DNA from 4 places in the Paenibacillus sp. FSL R10-2788 genome. Region 4 is predicted to be linked to each of the others. Evidence: riboswitches for the same ligand, from Rfam matches in the RefSeq annotation. Region 4 holds a riboswitch; each other region holds the start of a gene.
The links. A riboswitch is a leader RNA that binds a small molecule or an ion and turns the genes downstream of it on or off. The one in region 4 is predicted to bind cyclic di-AMP.

Region 1 (6,019 bases), 1.2 Mb from region 4:
AATGGCTGCTTGGCGAAATTCCACAGCTATTGAATATGAAATAACCTTCCGAGATGAAGTGTTTAACACAAGGCTGATAAAAAACTGCAAGAAGCATGTCAACAGCTGTTGATATGCTTCTTTTTTTTATATACAATGAATTCATTGATAATCATTCTCACCAAATGAACGGAGGCTGAACCCATGCTGCATACATCATCGTCCTGCCCCCCACTCCACTCTCTGTTATTTCAGCTAAACGAGGCCGAACTGATGATTCAAGCTGCCGATTCAAGCTCTATAACGCGTACAACCCAGGACTATACCCTTCTCATATTTACTGGAGGGAACGGACAATTGAACCTCGATGATCAAAGCGTGATACTAAGTACGGATAAATGTTATCTACTATCTCCTGGAATCTCCTATAGTACGAACAACCAGGAGCTGACGTTGTATTATTACCTCATCACCTTTACAGCAATTTATACAACCAAGCATCCTAAACGATATTCTGGAGAACTGCTTTCCGGCAGACGGGAGTTAATTGTGCACCCGTTCACCAAGGTAATCCGACTAGTCGAAGAGCTGCTCATGAACAGGAATAATACCGATGATGTACAACAATTCAAGCGACAATTAAGATTTCAAGAATTGCTGCTGCTACTTTTTGAGCATAATTACCCTTCCAAACACCTGCCAAGTCCTACGGAATCCGTAGAAAAGACCATAACATTCATTCAGGAGCATTATACAGAGAGTATCACCGTGAAGCAGTTGGCTGAACGGGCGGGGATATCCATCTGGCAGTATACACCGATCTTTCAACAGCTTACGGGTAAAAAGCCGCTTGAATACCTGACGGATCTGCGTATTAATCATTCCAAACGATTCCTGCAGGAATCGACTGAACCACTGCGGGAAATCGCCAGACTGGTCGGCTTCTCGGATGAATACTATTTCAGCCGCCGCTTTCGGCAAAAAACAGGAGTTACACCCGGACAATATGCACATCAGCAAGGTCGTAAGCTTACCGTCAAGGATTGGACGGGTCATGAGGTGGAAATTCCTGAACGAGCGAAACGTATTGTCTATCATGGCGAGACACTTGGCGACCTTCTCGCGTTAGGTGTAAAGCCTATCGGTGGAGATGAAGCATTCGCCCGGAACAGCGTCTATAAACATCGACTTAAGAAGCTCGCCAACGTCGGGTTTCCACTGGACCCGCAGTTGACCGCTTCCCTAAACCCAGATTTGATCATTTTGGCAAATAGTGATGAAAGAGCCTACAGAGCAGTTTCTGGTATCGCTCCGACACTCACCTTTGATTCATTTGCGCCTCTCGACAACCGAATGCGGACATTAGGCAGTTGGCTAGGTAAACAGCGCGAAGCCGAAGCATGGCTGGAGTCATTCACAATCAAAAACGCTGCCATGTGGCAGCAGCTTTACTCGACAACTCTCCAAGTTGGAGAAACCGCCTCTGCTTTGGTCTATGATCATGGAGAGCATCTATATGCTATGGGGATGTCCGGATTCTCCACTGCGCTTTATGCCCCATGTGGTTTACAACCGACCGAAGAGATCCAAGCCATATTGGACGAAGAGTTAGGGTTCGCCGAAGTTGATCCAACACGACTGCCTGCCTACGCCGGAGATCATATCTTCATGTTCATTCCGGAACGCAAAGACTCGCGAGCTGCGATGGAACGATTACTAGACAGTTCACTTTGGAACACTCTCCCGGCAGTACGTCAGGGACATGTTTATCTGCTCGACGGAAGCAAATGGAACTCTAGTGATGCGTTAACCCGGGAGAAGCTGCTAACGCTGTTGCCTAAACTACTCGGCGGAAGTAGCGCTAGCAATTGAAGGTGAATCTAGGATTCTCTTTTGACTTTTCAAAACTTGATAGGGTATACTTTATCTACGCTTAATTTCCAACTTTTACAGTTGAAAAGCGGGGGAACCAGTTAATTGGGGCGAATCATTGAGCATTAGAATGTAGGGTACCATCTTACCCGAGTCCGTCAGCTAACCTCGTCAGCAGTGGATGGGTCTGCTTTTCATGTTATTTACATAACCAGAGACCCTTGCTAAGGGTCTCTTTTTGTGCTTTTTTTGACCCTGCTGGCAGTAGATTGGCCTTTGACACTAAGGCTCCCTCATTTCTCACACTACGAGACAAAGGAGAGATGTACGTGCAAAAGGTAAAGTACTTCACGGATATTAACAAAATAGCTATGTTGTCTGAGCTGGAAAAAGAGAATCTGAAAGAAATTACAGACAAATTTGTTTTTCGTGTAAATGACTACTATCTGTCTTTGATTAACTGGGATGATCCAGATGATCCCATCCGTAAGCTGGTTATTCCTAACGAAGGTGAACTGCTGGAGTATGGGCGCTGGGACGCCTCCGATGAGGACACGAATTATGTGGTACCTGGTTGTCAGCACAAGTATAGAACCACTGCACTACTGATTGTATCCGAGGTCTGCGGGGCTTATTGCCGCTACTGTTTCCGTAAGCGTCTGTTCCGAAATGACGTGAAAGAGGCGATGGCTGATGTCTCTCCGGGCTTGGAGTATATCGCAAAGAATCCGGAGATTAACAACGTACTTCTTACGGGCGGGGACAGTTTAATTCTCTCCACACCGAAGCTAAGATCCATTATTGAAAATCTAAGAAGCATTGAGCATGTTAAGATCATTAGACTAGGTTCCAAAATTCCCGTATTTAATCCGATGCGGATCTCTGAAGACGAAGAGCTGCTGGAGCTGATTCGTACTTACTCTACCGAAGACAAACGAATCTATGTTATGGCGCACATCAATCATCCTCGTGAAATCACACCTGAAGCCAAAAAAGCATTTAAAGCTCTCCACAACGCAGGGGCAATTGTCGTAAATCAGACTCCCATCCTCAAAGGCATCAACGATGATCCCATTATTTTAGGGGAACTACTGGACCGACTTTCATGGGCTGGCGTTACACCCTACTACTTCTTTGTGAACCGGCCCGTTGCCGGAAACCGGGATTTCGTATTACCGCTCGAGCAAGTCTATCAAATTGTAGAAGAAGCCAAAGCTAGAACCTCAGGACTTGGCAAAAGAGTACGCTTATCCATGAGCCACACCTCAGGAAAAATAGAAATTCTCGCCATTGATAACGGGAAAGCCTATCTCAAATACCATCAATCCAGAGATCAGGAATACGGAAAATTCATGATTCTAGATTGTCCAAAGGACGCCGAATGGTTCGATGACCTGCCTGGGAATGAGCAATATTGGACCCCACCTGTGAAAAAAAACGATGCTATTATTTCTGTTAATCATTTATCAGAGCCTGCGGATTTAATCTGTAAATAAATTAATCGGCTCTGTCAGACTCTGTCATAGGATATTTCTTCATCACCAACAACAAAACTCCTCCCTCCCAAAATTAGCCCGAAAAAATCTATGATATAATCACGCTGTAACACGAAATGAACTAATGGGTGGGAATGCACACATGAAATTGGAACGATTGATTTCTATGATCTACAAGCTATTGAACCACGAAGTTTTATCTGCCTCCAAGCTGGCTGAAGAGTTTCAGGTTTCCCAGCGAACAATCTATAGGGATATCGATGTGATTTGTGCCGCTGGCATCCCGGTCGTAACGTATCAGGGTACTAAAGGTGGATATGGCATTATGGACGGATATAAAATGGATAAAAGCCTGCTCCGTTCGTATGATGTCACTTCTCTGATTACTGTACTTAACAGTCTCTCTTCCGTGTTTGAAGATGAGCATACGCAAGGAACCATTGAACGGCTGCAAACGATAGGAACGGAGCCACAGACTTCTAGTCTCGCGGTGGATCTTGAAACCCGGCGTACGGATCCTGACGCACTTCCTCTTTTACGTGCGGCTATAGCGGAACGAAATGTTGTCCGTTTTGATTACATCAGTGTAAAAAATGAACGTACAACCCGTGAAATGGAACCAGTAAAGCTTCATTTTAAATATAGCAACTGGTACATCTATGGTTATTGCCGGGCTCGGCAGGACTATCGAGAGTTCCGACTTTCCCGGATGCTGAATTTGTTCCTGACGCAGGATACCTTTCATTCGCAACATGAGGTACCCAAAGAGGCTGGCTGTTCAAACAGGGCAGATCAGGTGGAGGAAATAGTGATCCGGGTAGGCCCTGAGGCTTTGGCAGAAGCTTTGGATCAGTTTCATCAAGTCGACAAGGAATTTCATTCCGATAAAAGCATGACGATGCGAATTCCTGTGTATAAGCCATTGGAAGCACGTTGGCTTTGGTCCATTCTGCTGAGTTTTGGCAGCGGCGCCGAAGTCCTCGAACCCCCTGCATTGCGAGGTATTTTAAAAGAGCAGCTTCAAAACACACTCAAACTTTATGAAGAAGTATGACAGTCTGATGTCATACTTCTTCTTTTATATTAACTACAGTAACAAAAAACAAATCCATGACCATTCAAAAGGAGAATGTACGAATGACAAATTATCCAGTAGAAATGTTTAAATACCACACATGGGCAAACCAAACTATCCTGGGGAGAATCAAGGAACTCCCGCCTTCTGTGCTAAGTCAAGAAGTGAACAGCCCATTTCCCACCATCGCTCATGCCCTTAGCCATATCTATGCGGTTGATACGATGTGGTATCTTGTATTAACAGGCACTGCCATGCCAGAGGCTTTTCAACAAAGTATCCCGCTAAATTTGAGCATTCTAGATTCTGTGGATGAATACGTAAATATCTTTGCCCAGCTATCAGAACAATACAAAGCATGGTTACACAACCAATCCGATTTGGAGCAAACCATTCTGCTTGACAATCCATTCGCCGGAATCCGCCAAACACGCCTATCAGAAATTGTGTTGCAAGTCGCCAATCACGGGACTTATCATAGAGGCAATGTATCTACTATGTTACGGCAGTTAGGCCACGCTTCCACCATGAATGACTATTCTCTTTTTTGGTATCAGGTAACAGCGGAAGCTATTTAAACACTAATGGGCAATCTGCCCCACTCCATACCTAGAAAGGAAATTGTATTTTAATTATGGAGATTGAAAATCTAATTACAGTAAAAACGAGAGAAGATTTAAGAGTTTGGCTGCAGGAGAATTGTAAGACTGAACAATCTTGTTGGGTACTCGTTTGTATGACGCCAAACCCAGAAACGTTGCTATATTTGGACGTAGTTGAGGAATGTTTGTGTTTTGGATGGATCGATGGAGTGAAAAAGAAAATTTCGGAAACAGAGCTGGCGCAAAGACTCTCTCCCCGAAGTAAAAAAAGCTCTTGGACTGAATTGAACAAAGAACGGGTCCGCCGCCTCGAAAAGCTGGGGTTAATGAGTGCTGAAGGAAAACGGATACTTCCTGATATGAACCCTGATTCTTTTATAGTAGATAAGATTATAGAGCAAAGGCTAAAAGAGGACAGGCAAGTATATGAGAATTTCCGGGCCTTTCCCCCCCTTTATAAAAGAGTTCGGATCGACACGATCCAAAGCAATAAACATCAGCCAGATTTATTTAAGAGTAAATTAGACAAATTCATAACAAACACTAAAGAAAATAAAATGTACGGGCAATGGCATGATAATGGACGTCTGCTCGATTATTAAGCTGCGCTAGATGCATGATCTCCTGCTGAGGCTTTCGGACTCCAATGACGCTATTTACTAATTTATCGCCTCTTCAGCAATCCATCGGACTCCAGCGCAGCTATTCCTTAGAAACTGGCTCTTATAAGGCGTTTTTTTCGCCAATAGGGGCTATGCGGTCCGATAATACTCCAAATGACGGATTTTCCTGCATTTAAGGTCTGCTGAGTCCGATACGCCGAAGAATGATCATTTGCTGGACTCCTGAGTCCGACACCGCCGAAGTATGATCATTTGCTGGGTCAACTGCTATTGCTATTGCTATTGCTATTGCTATTGCTATTGCTACTGCTACCACTACTGCTACCGCTACTGCTACTGCTACTGATACCATGATCTCCTGCTGAGGCTTTC
Region 2 (6,019 bases), 3.6 Mb from region 4:
GTTTTAATTTAGGCGGAGGAGAAGTCTGTACGTAATTTGCCCGTAGTCAGTAGCCCGTGTTAAAATTGATAAAGCCGAGTTATAATCGCTGGGATTTGTGAATACATTAAATCGAAAATATCGCCTTTATCCTGGCACATCCCTTGGACCTCAGAAGCTAAGGGATGTTTTGTTTAAAGCCTAAGACAAGTAAAGGGAACTGCGCACTTTACTGCAATTTTTTGTAAGGGAGGAAACGAATTGTTATTTACGGAAGAGGAACTGCGTGAGGAGATCACCAAGCTAGAGGGCTGGAAGCTGGAAGATAACGTTATGGTACGAAAATATATGTTCAGCCAATATATGAAGGGCATTGCGTTTGTTGATGAAGTAGCCACGATTTCAGAAGCCTTCGATCATCATCCACATATTACGATTGATTATAAAACAGTTACACTGCGACTTGAATCTAATGAAGAAGATGGGATTACGGCTCTAGATCTTCGAGAGGCGCATCAATTTAATGAAGCCTTTGAAAAAAATCACTAGTTTAGCCGAAATCATAAAATAAACGCCCGTGCAGAGATAGTCACCTATCTCATACACGGGCGTTTTTAGTTGCTTGGGTGGGTTACTTTTTCTCTGAGAGCCAGAGTGCGACGTTGGCGATCTCTTCAGGCGCTAGATTCTCCTTAAAGGAAGGCATTTGGCCACGTCCTTTAGTGACGATGCTATAGATTTCCTCAGCGTCATGCTGGCCACCTTCATTCTGAAGACTTGGTCCAACTCCACCTTGAAGCTGATCGCCGTGACAGGTGATACAGCTGGCTTTCACGGTTGCTTCTGCCTTTGCTGCGTCCAGTTGAACTACCGGCATCGTGGGCTTATTTTCTTCCGCTACCTCTTCTTTACCCGGAAGTGTAAACATGAGTACTACCGCAAAGGCACAGGCGGCAAAAAACAAACCGCTCATGATCCATTTCTGCATCCCAATTCGTCCCTTCTATGTAAGCTGCTCCCTACATTATAGCTTATGGTGAAGCGTTATCATAGGGTTTGTGACAAAAAAATGAACGAGAATACAATCATTCTCATGAAATATATGGTATTTAATATCATTTGTCATAGACCATGCAATAAAAAGGTTTGTCTCCTGTAGGTGTGCGGCGTTCATACGTATCTGTAATCGTAAATCCACATTTTTGATAAGTTCGAATGGCGCGTTGGTTCCAGGTCAGGACTTCTAGATCTATCTCACGATCAGGATAACGATTCAAGGCTGTCTGGACGATTGCATCTACGAATAGTTTGCCTAAACCATGGCCGCATAGATCGGGGCGCATCCCAACTCCTAAACGAACGACTCCTTCCATCGGGAACAACTGTGCGAATCCGCACAAAACCTCTTGTTCATTTAATATGGAGATATATTGTTCCTCCCGGAGCTGCGGATCACCAAACTCGATGCCAAGAGCCTGCATCTGCTCCCACGGCATCCAGCCATAAATATTATATGGAGGCGTATAGCTCCACTTACAAATAGCTTCTCCGTGAATTGCCTCCATAGGAACTACATGAAAAGTTACCGAGGGATTTATCATAAAGTCAACGATCTCCTTTCACGAGGACATTGCTATATTACTAATTATATACAAAATGGGGGAGGTTCGACTCAGAAACTTTATATGAGAGGAATGTTTTACAAATTATGAGAGGGGTAAATAAGTAATAAGACAAAAAAACAAGCTCTCCTCCAAGAGTTACCTTGGAAAAGAGCCTATGTACGTTACTTATTGAACATCATCATTGTCTTCCGATTCAGCAGCAACCGATTGGTAAGCGTCTGTGCTCATAATGCGCTTAGCACCAACGTAGCGTTTCACGTAGTAGCTATCACTCAGAGAGCTAATCGTAACACCGCGTGAGGTAGAAGCGTGTGCGAACTTACCTTCACCGACATAAATGCCGACATGGGAGACACCTTTGCCACTTGTATTGAAGAATACAAGATCTCCGGCTCTTATATCATCACGGGAGATTGCTGTGCCCATTTGATATTGGGAACCTGATTGGTGTGGAAGGTTAATGCCAATCTTATCAAACACATACATTGTAAATCCGGAGCAATCAAATCCGTTAGTGGATATACCGCCGGATACGTATTTAGTACCGATGGCCTTGTCAATCACTTTATCCATTTTGGAATCTGCGAAAGCGCTTCCTGCTCCGATGGTGAGGATGATGGAAAAGCTTAGTACTGCTGCTGCTAACTTCTTCTTCAAAAGTGTATACCCCTTCCAAATGCCTACGAGGTTAGCTTAAGGGTTCGGTTGAAGGTCCCCTATGACCCCTCTATATAATGGAGGTCAATTCACCCAAAGTTGGTTCCCCCGTTTTCCTAATAGTTAGGAAACTCGGCTCATACTGTTGATTAGGATTAGCTTGTAATCAATACATGACAAAACCTTTGTAAATAACAACTTAATGATTACAAAAATGTTACTAAAATCTCACTGCGCTAATTGTAACAAACAGAAAGCCGCTTGGCAATCGTTTTTAACATATTAATGCAGAAAAATTGGCATTTTTACGGTAGAAAGGCATATGTAAGCGTTAATAATGACCTAATTTTTAATATAATTGCAATTTTTATCAAATAAACGTGTTTCAATCGGGCTCTAATAGTGTAAAAATATATTATGGAAAAAGAAAAACCCGAATTTGATTACGGGCATAATCAGATTCAGGTTCATATAGTTGTAATTATGAGGTTATAGTTGTGAGGAAGGTTTCAATCGAAGGCTACAGCTTGATAAGCTGAAGTACTCATTACTCTTTTAGCGCCAACATAACGATTGGCCCAGTAGGCCTGACTGAGTGAAGTGATGGTCACTCCACGCGAAGAGGACGATTGTGCGAATTTTCCGTTTCCAACATAAATGCCGACATGGGATACTCCATTGCCAAGTGTGTTAAAGAACACTAGATCACCAGAACGCAGATTGCTTTTGGATACAGCAGTTCCAACGCTATATTGAGCTTTTGATGTACGAGGTAAAGTAAGACCCACATTCTTAAATACATATTTTGTAAATCCAGAGCAATCAAATCCGGCAGTGCTTGTACCTCCGGTTTTATAGGCAACTCCAATAGTCTTTGAGATTACAGTGTCCATCTTAGAGTCAGCAAAGGCGCTTCCTCCACCAATAGATAATGCCATTACAAGTCCTAGCGCCGCAGCGACGCATTTTTTTCTTAAATTATGTCTTTTCAAAAGATGTACTCCTTCCAAGGCCTGCGAGGTTAGCTTAAGGGTTCGGTAGAAGATTCCCTATGATCCCTGTAAAGCGAGATCAATTCACCCAAAATATGGTTCCCCCACTTCCCGGTGCAAAGGAATTAGGCGTGTTAAGCACCAAGAGAATGACGTTTCGACAGTTACACTTACGATAAATACATTTAGTTATGTAGGAATCGTTTCAATTGATTACAAAATTGTTACTAATAGCACAGGACTTATTGTAACAGAGCTTTTACGATTTTGCAAATACTCTTAAGTTATCCGTAATGAGAAAAAGTCCCAGCTCCTGAATACAGGAATTGGGACCTTTTTATTATGTCAAATAAGGTTAATTTATTGTGGAAATGCTTTGTTACGCCATAGATGATATTGTGCAGAAATTCCCCACATTTTTAAGAGCGTAGAAGGTAGTGGTGAGATTTGCCGTATTATAAGTGCCGGCAGGCCGGGACAGAACAGACCCGTCAGTCCGCACACTAGCAATAAGAGCAAGCCTCCCGCACCAAGTACAATGGAAACACCTATAGCAGGAATCAGTGACCGCAAGCAGATGAACAGTGAGGAGAACATTCCTGTACCGCCGGTGTAACCAAACTGCATATATAGAAGAAACAGGCGCACGATAAAAATATATATAAGCCATGCCAATACGTATGGTACTAAATGAAGTAACAAAGTGTAGTTAAACAAAGAGGATAAGAACAGCCCGTACATTTTGGGAGCAAGCCAGTAAAGCGGCAGCAGGGTCATCACCCATTCGATTAGGCTAAAGACTAAGACAGGTAGTCCATAGATCTTCATGCCGGGGAAAAAGAACAGCCCGCGCTCGCCATTTCGCTCCTGGTGCAGCTCATGCAGCAATCCTGCCCTTATGAAAGGAGAAAGCAGAAGTCGTAAGACAACAAGTCCTAGAAGCATCCATAACCAAGTGCGTATCGCAGGGTCAGTATTCAAGCTGAACTGTCCCTCGATATAATACAACAGTCTGCCCATACCGCTGCCGCCAGCGTCTTTATCTGGATAGCGCAGTAGAATTGGAATAATAGCAGATCGGATGAAACCATACATAAAGTAGCCCCAGAGCAGTCGGTAGATGAAGAGCAGAATTAAAATATAAAATTGCTCCTTCATGCTTTGCCAGCCGCGGGTTATCGATGTTCTCACAATCATTCACCTCACCAGACAAGAGTTCCGAGCACGGTTTCAAGTAGTTTAGTTACACTTAACGTCCAGCGAGAGAGCGTCTTGGGCTCTATTTCCGCCAGCCTAAAGTTGTTTAAATGTTTGCTCTCCAATAAGATGGATTGCTCAGGGTCAATCTCAGCAGAGAGAAGAGGCTTATCGCTTAACAATTGAAACGTAGTCTCTGCTCCATCACCGTTCCAGACCCGCTGCACCGAAGAGCTGTCGGCGAATGTGAATTTCACGGGAACATCAACGTAATGGCTCCCTTTGTTTGAAATCTTCACTAATGATTCGTAGCTTTGAGCATCGCCGCTGTTATTTTTTTTAAAAGTAATCGTATCTACTGAGAAGTCAGGCGCACCATCACCATAAATATAGTCATCGAAATAGGCCTGCCATGATTTTTTGGTTACCTTCTCAACGACTTTCTGAAAATCTGACGTAGCGGGATGCTGGAAACGGAACTTACGAGCGTAGGAGGACATGATGTTGTTCATTGCTTTGGTACCTACCTGGCGTTCGATATCTTTAAGTACAAGCTTGCCGCGGATATAAACATTTCGGCTATAGGAATCAGCCCCTGCATATTTCCACGTTTCCAGATTTAACGGCTCAGGTATAGTCACCAGGCTGGCCTGTAAAGGCAAATTAGACTTGATACCGTATTCTTGTTCCATAAGTCTGTCTTCGGCATAGGAAGTAAAGCTTTCATCCAGCCAGGCCTCCTCGAATTCATTGCTGGCTACCATACCGTAGAAGTATTGATGGCCGATCTCATGAATGACGGTTCTTTCAAGTGAGGTATCTGGAGAAGAATCTGCGGCCCCAAAGGCTGTAATAAGGGTAGGATATTCCATTCCTCCCGCGCCGTTTCCCTCCTTAGGTGGGACGATAATAGACAGCGTAGAGTAGGGATAAGGGCCATACCATTTGCTGAAGTAGGTCAGGGCAGCCTTGGCAGCTTGAAGGTAACGCTCTTGTAAGTCCTTGTGCAGAGGGTCGAGATACACCTTAATTCGTACTCCAGGCACCTCCGGCGTAGAGAAAGCTTCCTCTGCTACTGTAAAATCAGGGGATGCGGCCCAAGCGAAATCGTGGACATCATCGGCGTAGAACTGATATATTTTCTGATCTTGTTTGAGCTTGGCATTTTTTACAGGAAATCCGGTCGCTGCCACCGTATAGTTGGAAGGAACGGCAATCGTTACATTAAAGATGCCAAAATCACTGTAAAACTCAGAAGTCCCGTGATACTGATGCAGGTCCCAGCCTTCTTCTTTAACTCCGCGTGTGCCCTTAGGCTCGTATACACTAAGCTTAGGAAACCATTGCCCAGCCATAACGAAGTTACCTGAAGCACCCATGCGAGCAAAGATTTTGGGCAGCTGGACTTCATACTGAAGCTTAAGTGTTACACTTTCCCCACCATTAACAGGCTGAGGAAGATGTACCTTTAGGAGCGTCTTATCGTTGATATTGCCGTCATCAGGTTGGACATATTGCACTCTTTGCATTAGCGAAGTTCCTTCTGTCGTGCGCAGATCGGTCAGCGTC
Region 3 (6,019 bases), 3.1 Mb from region 4:
GAAGATTGCGGGATCCCAAAACGTACCTCTTTACCTTCCATGCTGCCTTGCGAAGACTCGATCCCCAGCGTATTGATAGCTGGATTGCCTTTGGTTTCCGCATAATAATTCAATCCCAGCAGTAGTACGAACAAGGTCATCATTGCTGTGAAAATCACCCAGCCCTGACGTTTGTTCTTAGCGAACAATCCGTACATATATGGCAAAGAGGCTGGCAGCATCCACATAGAGAGAATCTCCAGAACGTTCGTAAGTGGATTAGGGTTCTCAAAAGGATGTGCTGAATTGGCTCCGAAGAAGCCGCCACCATTCGTACCTAAGTGTTTAATTGATTCCAAAGAAGCGACTGGACCGATAGCGATTTGTTGCGTCTGCCCTTCAAGTGTAGTGACCTCAAGCGATGGCTTGAGCGTTTGTGGCACATGCAATCCTACCAGCACCAATGAAACTAGCAGAGCTAATGGAATGAATACACGAATATGTGCTTTTACGAAGTCCTCGAAAAAGTTCCCGACTGATTTCTGTCCTGTAATCCCTCTGACAAAAGCAACCGCAACAGAAAATCCGCTCGCTGCAGACGTGAACATCATCATCGTAATGACTGCCATTTGTGAAAAATACGATAATCCCGTCTCCCCGCTATAATGCTGCAGGTTCGTATTGGTCATAAAGCTGATCACCGTATTAAATGAAAGCGTCTGTTCCATATCGGCAATTCCATTCGGGTTCAGCGGCAATCCCCGCTGTAATCTTAGAAAAATATAACTGAAAGCAACCAGTACGATATTAGTTAAAACAAAGCTGAGTGCATACTTCTTCCAGGACATTCCGTCCCGTTTTTTCAGGCCGATCAGCTTATAAATACCTTTCTCTGTGCCTGCAAACCAGCGATGCGTACGATTCGGTTCGTTAGAAAATACATGATATAAATACGTTCCCATCGGCTTGACCAGCAAGATGAGAATTACAATTACGACGACTATTTGCAAAATGCCCATGAATGCCCCTCCTTAAAATTTCTCAGGATGAATCAACGCGTAAACCAGATATATAAACAACAGTAGGGTAACAGCGATTACTAGAATCACAGCTTATCCCTCCCCGTATCCTCAACTACACCTGCGCACCAGCGCATAAAGCCATAAAATAACCCGTAAATTACAGCTAACGAAGCCACCATATACAGATCCATCATATCTTCCGCACTCCTTCCATTATCCTTGATGAGGTGATCTATCGATTAGAAAATCAGCATCACCACTATGGGAATAGATTACATAGCTCGCACCAAGTCTTTTATAGACCAATCTAGGATTTATAGAACTTGTAATCACAAAAATTGGCTGTGTCGTCCAGGTACGGCACATCTGAATATAGCGGCAGCAAAGCGGAAAGCTGCTCTCAAACAGATATACCCTGCCTACCGGGAACGATGGGCGAAACCAAGTGCTCTGATGGCGGGTATCCACTAGAATAACCTGCTCGATTCCGAGCTCCTCTAGTAAAGCTTTCTCAGCCAGATTGTTGGTTAATCCCGCCATCTTAATACCCCTGAACTTCAGAAGTTTAATGAAATGTTCTCCCGCCTTTGTAGGCGCACATACAAGCACATATTCATTCTGATCCGTCATCTCTTTTTTCTCCTCCTGCTCATTTACAACAAGGAGGCAACGAAAATCTCCGAAAGGATGTTGACCTATCGTCATTTTCGGGCACAACCTAAAGCTCGGTTGTGTCACGTCATTAGACGCTGCCTTACAAATACCGCTAATGATGAATTTAGCGACCTCTTGGGGGAGGCCTCCATAAATGCTTTGCTTCTAAGAGCACAGCAAAAAGCCACAAAGGATCTCCTCTGTGGCTCGCTAGCGGTCACATTGCACTCATCCTCTCTCCATACGCTTACGAGGTTAGCTGTCGGATTCGGGCGGTGAGAGTCGCCCTACCTGTATAGATGCGAGCTCACTCGCACCCTCTACAGGATTCACCCCATAATCAGCTTCCGACTCTCACATCGGCTGCCGATTGTTGGTTCCCCCGCTTTCCTTATCGGAAATTAAGCGGATCAAATATTCGATTGTCGTTGAAACAGGAGTAATCATACTCTTATGCACGAAGACTTGTAAAACCTGAATGATGCCAAAATAATGCAAATTAAAAACTATTTTCCCATTAGATAGCGCTTACTTGATATCTAATCTCTCTATATCTCTTGTTTACTCGAGTTTCGAGCGTTTAATCGCTATCTATAACCCATGTGATTTTATTCACCTTTTTAGAGCGAAAATACTGCAAATTCCCTTTATAGGTTGAAACGCAAGAAGCTGAGGTTGAGCGAGAAAGAGGCGCGATAACACGCCATAAATACCTATTTACCTCGTTTTTCAGTCGTAGTCGGCAGGATATGGTTAAAATCGCTCTAAAAGAACATTTTCCGTTTTTTACAGAAAATCTTGAAAAGAGTATGATTCGGGTTGAATCTAATTCATGAAAAACAATCAACGCTGAGTTCCTGCATTCGCAGGGAACGGGGGAACCATCAGGCCACCTGGCCTACTTGGGGTGAATCCAAAGGAGACTGCGTAAGTCTCAATAGGTAGGGCGACTCTCACCGTCCGAATCCGACAGCTAACCTCGTAAGCGTAAAGAGAGAGACCCTTGATCCGCCACGCTTTGGCCCAGGTATATCTGCCTGTAATCCAAAACCGCAGCAGAGGTCCTCCTCTTGCTGCGGTTTTTGCGTTACCTGAGCCTATTAGGTGATAGCACGCTGGATGGGGTGAATGTTTTGAAGCACTATTATTTAGGGATACATCAAGGGCTGCTTGAGCCGATAAGTCTAAATTACGTTTGTTTCGGGGCCTTGTGGTTCGAAGAAAATAATCACAGGTACATTGTAGGTTATGCATTTGGCCAGAACCAGATCCAAGCCCTTCGCCAATTCAGTACACCTTCTTCTTGTAAAGACTGTTTAGACTCTAAGATTGTATATGAAATATATAAAAAAATTCGAGAACAACAACAGCAGCAGGATTGGTCATCGCATCAAAAACTCCCGTGGTTTACAGCCTTCAAGGAGCCTTGGAAAGATGTAAGCGCCGGTTGGTATGTCTTGAGATCCCGCAGCACCTTTCCCTTACATCTATCTGTTATACGGAAAGAGAAGTTCCGACTATGGCTAGAGCATACCGCAGTCTGTGAGAATAAAATGGAAATGCTCGCCTGTGTAGAAAAGGCTAGTGTCACTCATCATGTAGACTTAAAGCTTTTGGAAATCTAAGGAGGAACCCTACTATGGACCAGCGCAGACTATCCCGCATTGAAGTATTTGTATTGGATGAACCCGAGCCTATTCACTATGGAATGGAAGGGGCTGAAGGCTGCCGTTATGGTATTCTGAAGCTCACCTGTAAGGGAGGTTGCAGTTGGGGGGCTTGTCTAATCTCTGCCAACACCAAAAATTTCGATCTCATTAAATGGAGTTCTTTTTTTACGGGCTATCTGTCATTGCCGTCTTGAGGAAGCGCTGGATAAGGTCCGCCGCGAAGGTTCAGATTGGGAGCAGGTTAAGCTTGAGCTAGTTCAGGGTGCTTTGCAGGATTTAAAGGCCAAGCTCCAGGGTAAATCCTTGGCAGGGCATATTCAGCAAGGGCGTCTGTACAGTGTTGCAGCTGGGGGGAGCAATTCCAGAAGTGAACGGCTCTACTACAAACCTTCCAAAGCTTTATCCACTGCCTCCCAGCAGAAACACAGTTGCCCGGAACCAGACACCGCCGATCTTATCAATAAATCCATCTCTTACTTTTCTATATTATAGATTCAAGCAAATCTCTCATTCTGAAAGGATCGTGTTCACCATGCCTGACCCCTTACCTCCCGTGTCCACCTACAGTGCTAAATTTGCAGAGTGTGTTCAAAAGTATACTAATGAAGTCTACGTACTCAGTTCCATGTTATTAGAACAATCTAATGAGGCAGACAAGGTTACTATCCGCACCTTCACAGAGCTTCATAAAATATATCGTCAGGATAACTTCGACCCTCAGTTATTCTCTATCCACGCTTACCGCACTTGTATTCGCCAGTGTGCTGATTCTTTTGCCCGGCGCTCTCTTCTATCGGCTAAGGGATTACCTTGGGAGGAACAGCTTGTGAAGGTATTGTGGTACGGCTTAAAGCTGCCTCTTTCTCAAATAAGCATTATTCTGCAAAAAAGTGTTCCTGCACTGAAAGCACAGCTTAGAGCTGTACGGGAGCAGATGACCGACCAAGCGGATATACGAACGAGCGCAAATCTTTCTATAATTTAGTCACTGACTAGAATTCAGACGATCTTTAAGCGCATGAAGCATCTAACGGACTCAGGAGCCTTTAATTGAAGCTTTTCCTCAAATTTGGCCGGCGTTCGGACTCCAGTAGAAATCCCGAGCGATGAGCGTCTCGGATCGTCTTCAAGCAGGCCCTAATCATCTTCCACCAAGGCAAGGCTTACGGACCCAGATGACATTATTTGCACGTTTATCGCCTTTTGAGCATAGTATCGGACTCCAGTGCAACTATTTGGTTAAAAGAGCTACTAATTCACCGTTTTTCATGCCAATAGCGACTATTGTGTCCGATATCTTGCCAAATCTCGATGATTGTTGCATTTAAGTGTTGCTGGGTCCGTTAGCTATATCAGCTCGTATACAAAGAGATTGCCAACGCAAAAACGGGGATATCCCAGCAACCATAAATGGCTGTTAGGATCCCCCCCGAAAATTCAGTACCTACTATTGTGCCTTACTCTTACGCGCCTTACTGTACATCCACAATCCTGCCAACATCCCCACTATAGCAACACCGGTCAATACGCCTTGAACGAAATCCATAAAAGTGGAGCCATCCGGAAGCATTCTACTAACCGAAGCCAGTGATACCGAACTCATTAAAAGCATAATGGTATATTGTTCGCTTGTAGACATCATTAGCACTCCTTAAAAGTTATATGGGGCCTTCTTAGATCTTGTATGCTTTCATTGCTTTTCTGATTTCTTTAATACTTGGGCGTTTGCCGTACATCAGTACGCCGGTACGATAGATCTTGGCTGCCAGCCATCCGAAGATGAAGGTAGTCACAAGCAGGATCAGCAGCGATACAATGACTTGCCAGATCGCCACCTCACCGACACCAATTCGGAGCAGCATCGTCAATGGTGAAGTGAAAGGTACATAACTCGCTATCTTAACCACTAGAGTATCTGCATTGGAGATACTGAACAGTGGAACATAGAACGCTACGAAGCCTAACATCATGATTGGCATTACCGCCTGACCGAGATCCTCCGTACGGCTGACAATCGAACCTACAGCCGCATACATCAAGGCATAGAGGAAGTAACCTAATACGTACAAGACAAATCCATAGAGCAGCAAGTTAATATTGAGCTGGCCTAAATCGAGATCAAAATCAGCCAATACAGTCGCATTATGCGGGAGCGTCAAATTGACGACGATCGCTGCGACAAAGATCCCAATTTGCAATATTCCTACTAGGAAAACACCGATAACTTTACCGAACATTTGCGCTAAAGGTGAGGCACTTGTAATGAGAATCTCCATAATCCGCGAGCTTTTCTCAGAGGTTATCTCAGCGGCAATCATGTTGCCTGTCATCATAATGGACATAAAGAACAACATAAGCATGGCATATACGATAATGTAGTTAATGGCCGGAGTGTCCTCCTGAGAGCTTTCACTGCCACCGCCTGCCTTAAGCTGTTGTGTAGTAATCTGCACTGGTGTTGACATTGCAGCAATCTGTTCAGAGGTCAGCTTGTCGCCAACGATGAATTGTGTGTTTGCTTGCTGAAGTGCATTTTGAAGATAAACTTGAACATCTCCGTTTAGTTCCCCATCATTACTGTGATAAGTAACGGGTGGAAGCCCTTCACCAGTAGGTTCTGCAAAAGTAACATAACCTTCTACTGTCTCTTCATCTAATGCTTTCTTTAACTCGGCATCATCCGCAGAAGCATAT
Region 4 (6,019 bases):
GTCTCATACGGTGCATTTATCATTCTTGCGGCAATATCTGCAAAGATAATCAATAAGCTCCCCAGAACAGCCGAGCAAGGTATAATCCAGCGGTAGTCCACTCCAACGAAATAACGTGTAACATGTGGAATAATTAGTCCTATAAAAGCAATCGGGCCAACCGTTGAAACCGCACTTCCAGCTAAGATAACCACAACAATCATACATGCCAACTGAACTAACCTTGTCCGCTGCCCCAGACCAACCGCAACTTCTCTTCCTAAGCTGAGCAATGTAACGGATCGTGATAACATCATCGCTGCAATTAAGGCCACGGCCACCCAAGGGAATATAATCTTGATCTGAGTCCAGCTAGCTCCCCCCATCCCACCGGCTAACCAGAAGGCTATATCCTGAGATAAGTTGAAAAGAATAGCTACTCCCTGACTAATAGCAACCAATAAAGCACTAACTGCCGAACCTGCTAGTGTCAATCGCAAGGGGGTCAGGCCATTAAAAGAAAGCGAACCGATTCCGAATACGATAAAAGAGGCCACAGCGGCACCGATAAAGCAATACAACATTAGTGAAGTGAATGAGAGTGAGGGTGCAAAAGCAAATACTATTGCCAGCGCTACTCCTGCTCCTGCATTCAAGCCTAACAGCCCTGAATCCGCAAGCGGGTTTCTTGTCATCCCCTGCATGATAGCCCCTGCTACTGCGAAGCAAGCACCGACTAAGGCGCCAGCAATAGCACGTGGAAATCGCAGTTCTCTAATCACCTGATGTTTTTGTAAATCTGGATTGAAATGAAATATAGCTTCCCATACTGTAGCTAACTTGATATCTGCCGCACCCACTGAGACCGAAAGTGCCAATCCGAAGGCAATGGCAGCAAGTCCAAAAATAAGAATACCAATGGCAGCTGCCGGTCGGGTATGTAGAGCTTTTTTGGGTTCATTGTTAATACGATTTGCGAAATCTGAGGGTGAAACCATGGGTTGTCTCCTTATTCAATAGTTACAATGGTTTATATGATAACAACAATCATTCTCATTATCGCAAAAATATTTATGTTGTACAATTGCAGGAACGATTTTTCCGTAATATGGGATTGGTTTATAAAAAAATGGTGCAGATCTTTGTATCACGAGATACTTGATCTGCACGCCCTTCCCCACCGAAATGATCAGTCTCATTCATGGTGAATTACGACTTTTATTTCACAAGACTTTTTAGCACATCGTCAATGATTTTGCTGCCAGCGTACGCACCACTGTAAAGCCAGCTGCTTGTTGAGCTCATTTCATGCACATTTCCAGATTTTACAGCTGGGATGCCCTTCCAAATTGCACTATCTAAGATCTCCGAACCCTCAGTCTTATCACTATTTACAAGGAAAATATGATCTGCAGTCAGCTCAGAAAGCTTCTCTAGCGAGATCGGATTCCAAGTTGCTCTTGTTCCTACTGGGATCTCTGTTACTAAGTTAGGAAGCTTTACGCCAAGGTCTGTATATAATACAGCACCACTGCTGCGGGTTTCGTCTACAATATAGAAGTTTTTTTGCACCAACCATAGAATAGCCGCGGACTCTTGTCCAATAGCTCCTGCAAGCTGTTCTTTCGCAGCCGCTGCTTTAACATCATAATCTTTAATGGCTTTTTCTGCTTCAGGGGTTTTGTTCAAAATCTCACCAATCTTGAGCAAAGATTTGCGCCAATCTTGATTTAGTTCATCCCCAATTACATAAGTGGGTGCAATCTTATTCAACTGATCGTAAATCCCGTTCTGAACAGAAGACTCCGATGGGATGATAATAAGATCCGGAGCAAAGCTGGTTACAGCCTCTAACGGAAGATCGTAACTAATTGTAGGAATATCCTTCAATTCAGTGGCCAGATAATCCTGAACGCCATTTGTAACTGACCATTGAGCTACTGGATTCACACCCAGAGTTACCAATGAGTCTTCCAAATATGAACCCAGGACGCGCTGTGGATTAGCCGGAATCGTTACTTCATGGCCCATTGCATCTGTTAATGTCTTAGGAGCAGCAGGTGCCTCTGTAGATTCTGCTGTAGGAGCTGTTGTAGGCGCTGTTCCTGCATTTGATGAACTTTCAGCATTATTATTACCACAAGCGGAAAGTAATAGCGTCATCACTATTAGTCCGCTCATTGTCACTTTCATGCTTCCTGATCTTTTTCTGTTAAGCCAAAACATTAAAAACCCTCCTATATGTAACTGCTTTGATATTCAAAGGTGACCTTTACCTCTGCTTCACTTTTAAATGATATTGATTCTCATTCTCTGTGTCAACATATAAATTTCAAATTCTGTTGATTTGCAACAATTTCCTTCATATAAAATACAAAAGAGGTTATATTCCGAACGTTCCGGATATAACCTCATCTTTAATCTTCTACTTATTTATTTAAATGATAAGGGACAGTCGCTACTACAACGTCCTTTTGATTCATTAGATACGAGCGGATTAAAAAGCTGGTCTGATTATGAAGCACGGCTTGCCACCAATGTTTGGTAATAAACTGTGGAATCAGAATTGTGATGTGATCCGTCGCAGCTGTCTTCCACTCTACCGTATCGATAAACTTCACTAACGGACGAATGATACTACGATATCTGGAACGAAGTACAATCAGGCGTACACCTGGATTCCATTCCTCCCACCGTTGCTCCATCTTATGAATGTCTTCTTCATCAAAGCCTACATACACAGCAACAACATTATCTGTTAGAGACTTCGCATAGCTGATGGAATGTAATACAGCACGTGTAACCCCTGCAACAGGAACAACTACAGTACTTCCTTTAATTACAGGTTTATCAGTAGCAGGACATATACGTAGTTGATCCGCAGTGTTCAAATAGTGCTTATGAATACGGTGGAACACGAACATTACAGCAGGTAAGAAAATGAATGCCATCCATACGCTCGAGAATTTAGTAATGATAAATATAAGCGTAATCGTCAATGTAGTCAGCATACCGATGGTATTTACAACAAATCTTTTCACCCATCCAGCAGGTCTTGTTTTGATCCAATGCACCATCATCCCCAGTTGGGATAAGGTAAAAGGAATGAACACGCCTACCGCATAAAGTGGAATCAAACCTTCCGTATTCCCATGGAATGCAGCCACAAGTATGATAGACATAACTCCTAGAAAAATAATGCCATTTGAGAAGCCCAGGCGGTCACCACGGACCATAAATGCATGTGGCAGATATTTATCTTTTGCAAACATAAAGGCAAGCAGCGGAAACGCTGAATATGCTGTATTAGCTGCCAAGAACAAAATCACTGCTGTAATCCCTTGAATGAAAAAGTACAATCCGCCACGGCCAAAGGTCGATTCAGCGATCTGAGAGACAACCGTAGCCTTTTCATCTGGCACAATACCATACCAATACGCCAGCACAGTGATTCCGGTAAACATAAAGCCAAGGATAAGTCCCATGATCATTAGCGTCTTGGCTGCATTTTTCTCAGCCGGTGCTTTAAAGTTTGGGATCGCATTAGATACGGCCTCAACCCCCGTTAGGGCTGAACAACCAGAGCTAAACGCTTTTAATAGTAGAAACAAACTTACATTAGATACGGCGCTGCCTATTTCAGGAACATTCGCATGCGCGCCACCCATTGCATATTTAACGATACCGGAGATAATCAGAACAACAATCGAAACCACAAACAAATACACTGGAATTGCGATGAACGAAGCCGATTCAGTCACTCCGCGAAGATTAATGATTGTTAATAGAACGATAACAGATACAGCGATGAGAACAGTATGATTATGAAGACTTGGAAAAGCCGATGTGATCGCATCCGTCCCTGCCGAGGCACTAACCGCTACGGTAAGAATGTAATCCACCAATAATGAACCCCCAGCGAGCAGCCCTGTCGGAATACCAAGATTGCTCTTGGCTACGATATAAGCTCCGCCTCCTTGCGGATAAGCAAATATCGTCTGCCGATAGGATAAAATCAGGATGGCCAGCAGGCCCAATACGGCTAATGCAATTGGCAGGGAATACCAGATGGCAGTAAACCCGGCAGCCACCAGTACAATCAGAATTTGTTCCGTTCCGTAGGCTACAGACGAGAGCGCATCAGAAGACAGGACAGCCAGTGCTTTAACCTTGGATAACTTTTCATGATCGAGTTCATTCGACTTCATCGGACGTCCGATCAATAGTCGTTTCACCTTGCTTACCATGGTGGATACAGTTCCTTTCTTTGGGAGCTGAAACGGAATTTCCGTGCGCTGTTTTCATCGGTGGATTTCATAAATGCAGACACAAAAATAAGCATACGGAAATGATCCGCATGCTTATGCATGGTCATTTTCCCACCTTGCTTACGAGGTTAGCTGGCGGATTCGGGCTGTGGTTATAGCCCTACGGTACAGGTCTGTTCGACCCGGTTCCGATTCACCCCATTGGCATGAATGCCAAGTTTGGTTCCCCCGTTTTTCCTAAGAAAATTCAGCGCATATTCAACTTCTCACAAGGTCTAATATTAGTCTACAAAGTGCATACAGTAAAGCGTTGAAAAAAATGAAAAAAGAATGAAAAAACATCCAATAAGCTCAAATATAGCGTCTTATTGGATGCTCTCTTTCATTATCTTCAATTATCCCTCTAGCCCGTGATTTTAATACCTTTTCAGCTTTTTTGTAACTTCCAAAGTAAAAACTAAAATCCTAAGCTCTCCTCTGCATCTACTTCAATCATTTCTTCTTCCTTACGTCCATACCAAAGAAGGAGACTTATTAGAGCAAAAGCGATTAAAGCTAACAAAGGAATCGTAATAAATCCGAAGTAGTTCAAGTAATCTTTATTACAAGGAACACCAATTGTACAAGGTAGAACTTTACTTAACGCTGGAATCTTCTGTTCCGCATAATGATAGATTGAGATACTGCCACCAATCAAACTTAATGGAAGCACATAAGGAATGATGCGCTTATCTCCACGGAAAGTGGCAATTCCCAACAAAAATAACTGCGGATACATAAAAATCCGCTGAAACCAGCAAAGCTTACAAGGTTCATATTTCAAGACTTCACTTAAATACAAGCTACCAGCTACAGCAACCAAAGAGACAAACCAGGCCAGATAGAGGCAGTTACGCTTGCAAAAAGATAGGAATTTTGTCACTTTGCCTCCACTGCTTTTGCGGCGGTGTTAATTTCAGATGTAATCGCTTCAATATCGAAAGGTTCAGCCGTTTTCACTCCATTAATGTAGAGCGAAGGCGTAGTTGTCACGCCTGCGTCAGTTGCCAACTGAATGTCTTTCTTCAGCTCATCTGCATAAGTTTTCTCTTGGATGTCTTTACGCAACAGATCGTAATCGATCGCTAATTTCTCTTTTTCAGCAAGGCTTATCAAGAAATCCTCAGTGGCCCATTCGTCGCTCTCATCCCCTTGCTGCGCATATACAGCATCATAGAACTTCCAGAATTCATCCATATTCTGATGGTATACAGACAATGCAGCTAGTGAAGCTGTCTCAGAGTCAGGACCAACGAAAGCCATATTTACAAAGTAAAGAGCTGCTTTTCCCTCGTTGACAAAATCTTGAACAATTTTCGGTTTCATGGAGCCAGCAAACTGGGAACAAGCTGGACATTTGAAATCGCCAAATTCAACAAGCTTAACAGGTGCATCCTCATTACCAATCCTAGGTAGCTCACTGTAATTGAATTCTACCGGTTCTCCTGTAGAGACATTCTTTGCTGCATCTTTCGAAGCTAACATAAACAATCCAACAAAAATGATAACTACTACAGCTATTGAACTAATAACTAAAATTCTCGTTTTCTGCTTCTGTTGCTCCTGTTCTACCCGTCGTTTCTCTTGTTTGCTCAACTGGGGAACATTTGGACTTTTTTTAGGTTTACTCAAGGAGAATTCCTTTCTGTCCTCTAGGGACTAATGTAGTTTTTATCATATACATTTAAAATTATATAATTATTAATCTCTTTTTGGCAAACAGTATAGTCAAA

Region 1: it holds a riboswitch for cyclic di-AMP, as region 4 does, so the genes downstream of both, NSQ50_RS10680 (KamA family radical SAM protein) here and NSQ50_RS16400 (APC family permease) in region 4, are expected to answer to the same signal.
Region 2: it holds a riboswitch for cyclic di-AMP, as region 4 does, so the genes downstream of both, NSQ50_RS00545 (C40 family peptidase) here and NSQ50_RS16400 (APC family permease) in region 4, are expected to answer to the same signal.
Region 3: it holds a riboswitch for cyclic di-AMP, as region 4 does, so the genes downstream of both, NSQ50_RS02660 (hypothetical protein) here and NSQ50_RS16400 (APC family permease) in region 4, are expected to answer to the same signal.

Annotation. Positions count from the first base shown of each region.
Region 1 covers NZ_JBBOQA010000001.1:2,464,372-2,470,390, reverse strand. Annotated here, with positions in the region: gene NSQ50_RS10690 (ABC transporter substrate-binding protein) at 1-44, shown strand, start outside; gene NSQ50_RS10685 (helix-turn-helix domain-containing protein) at 184-1,851, shown strand; cyclic di-AMP (ydaO/yuaA leader) riboswitch at 1,900-2,043, shown strand; gene NSQ50_RS10680 (KamA family radical SAM protein) at 2,175-3,347, shown strand; gene NSQ50_RS10675 (helix-turn-helix transcriptional regulator) at 3,490-4,401, shown strand; gene NSQ50_RS10670 (DinB family protein) at 4,485-5,000, shown strand; gene NSQ50_RS10665 (YdeI/OmpD-associated family protein) at 5,057-5,626, shown strand.
Region 2 covers NZ_JBBOQA010000001.1:111,507-117,525, forward strand. Annotated here, with positions in the region: gene NSQ50_RS00520 (hypothetical protein) at 1-12, shown strand, start outside; gene NSQ50_RS00525 (4a-hydroxytetrahydrobiopterin dehydratase) at 241-528, shown strand; gene NSQ50_RS00530 (c-type cytochrome) at 611-967, opposite strand; gene NSQ50_RS00535 (GNAT family N-acetyltransferase) at 1,095-1,580, opposite strand; gene NSQ50_RS00540 (C40 family peptidase) at 1,770-2,261, opposite strand; cyclic di-AMP (ydaO/yuaA leader) riboswitch at 2,267-2,409, opposite strand; gene NSQ50_RS00545 (C40 family peptidase) at 2,771-3,199, opposite strand; cyclic di-AMP (ydaO/yuaA leader) riboswitch at 3,257-3,395, opposite strand; gene NSQ50_RS00550 (hypothetical protein) at 3,614-4,444, opposite strand; gene NSQ50_RS00555 (M1 family metallopeptidase) at 4,456-6,019, opposite strand, start outside.
Region 3 covers NZ_JBBOQA010000001.1:590,041-596,059, reverse strand. Annotated here, with positions in the region: gene kdpA (potassium-transporting ATPase subunit KdpA) at 1-998, opposite strand, end outside; gene kdpF (K(+)-transporting ATPase subunit F) at 1,011-1,088, opposite strand; gene NSQ50_RS02660 (hypothetical protein) at 1,215-1,706, opposite strand; cyclic di-AMP (ydaO/yuaA leader) riboswitch at 1,884-2,073, opposite strand; cyclic di-AMP (ydaO/yuaA leader) riboswitch at 2,493-2,657, shown strand; gene NSQ50_RS02655 (hypothetical protein) at 2,726-3,280, shown strand; gene NSQ50_RS02650 (hypothetical protein) at 3,295-3,519, shown strand; gene NSQ50_RS02645 (hypothetical protein) at 3,663-4,310, shown strand; gene NSQ50_RS02640 (hypothetical protein) at 4,773-4,967, opposite strand; gene NSQ50_RS02635 (ABC transporter permease) at 4,999-6,019, opposite strand, start outside.
Region 4 covers NZ_JBBOQA010000001.1:3,709,767-3,715,785, forward strand. Annotated here, with positions in the region: gene NSQ50_RS16390 (FecCD family ABC transporter permease) at 1-977, opposite strand, end outside; gene NSQ50_RS16395 (iron-hydroxamate ABC transporter substrate-binding protein) at 1,198-2,205, opposite strand; gene NSQ50_RS16400 (APC family permease) at 2,409-4,226, opposite strand; cyclic di-AMP (ydaO/yuaA leader) riboswitch at 4,351-4,510, opposite strand; gene NSQ50_RS16405 (disulfide oxidoreductase) at 4,705-5,169, opposite strand; gene NSQ50_RS16410 (DsbA family protein) at 5,166-5,918, opposite strand.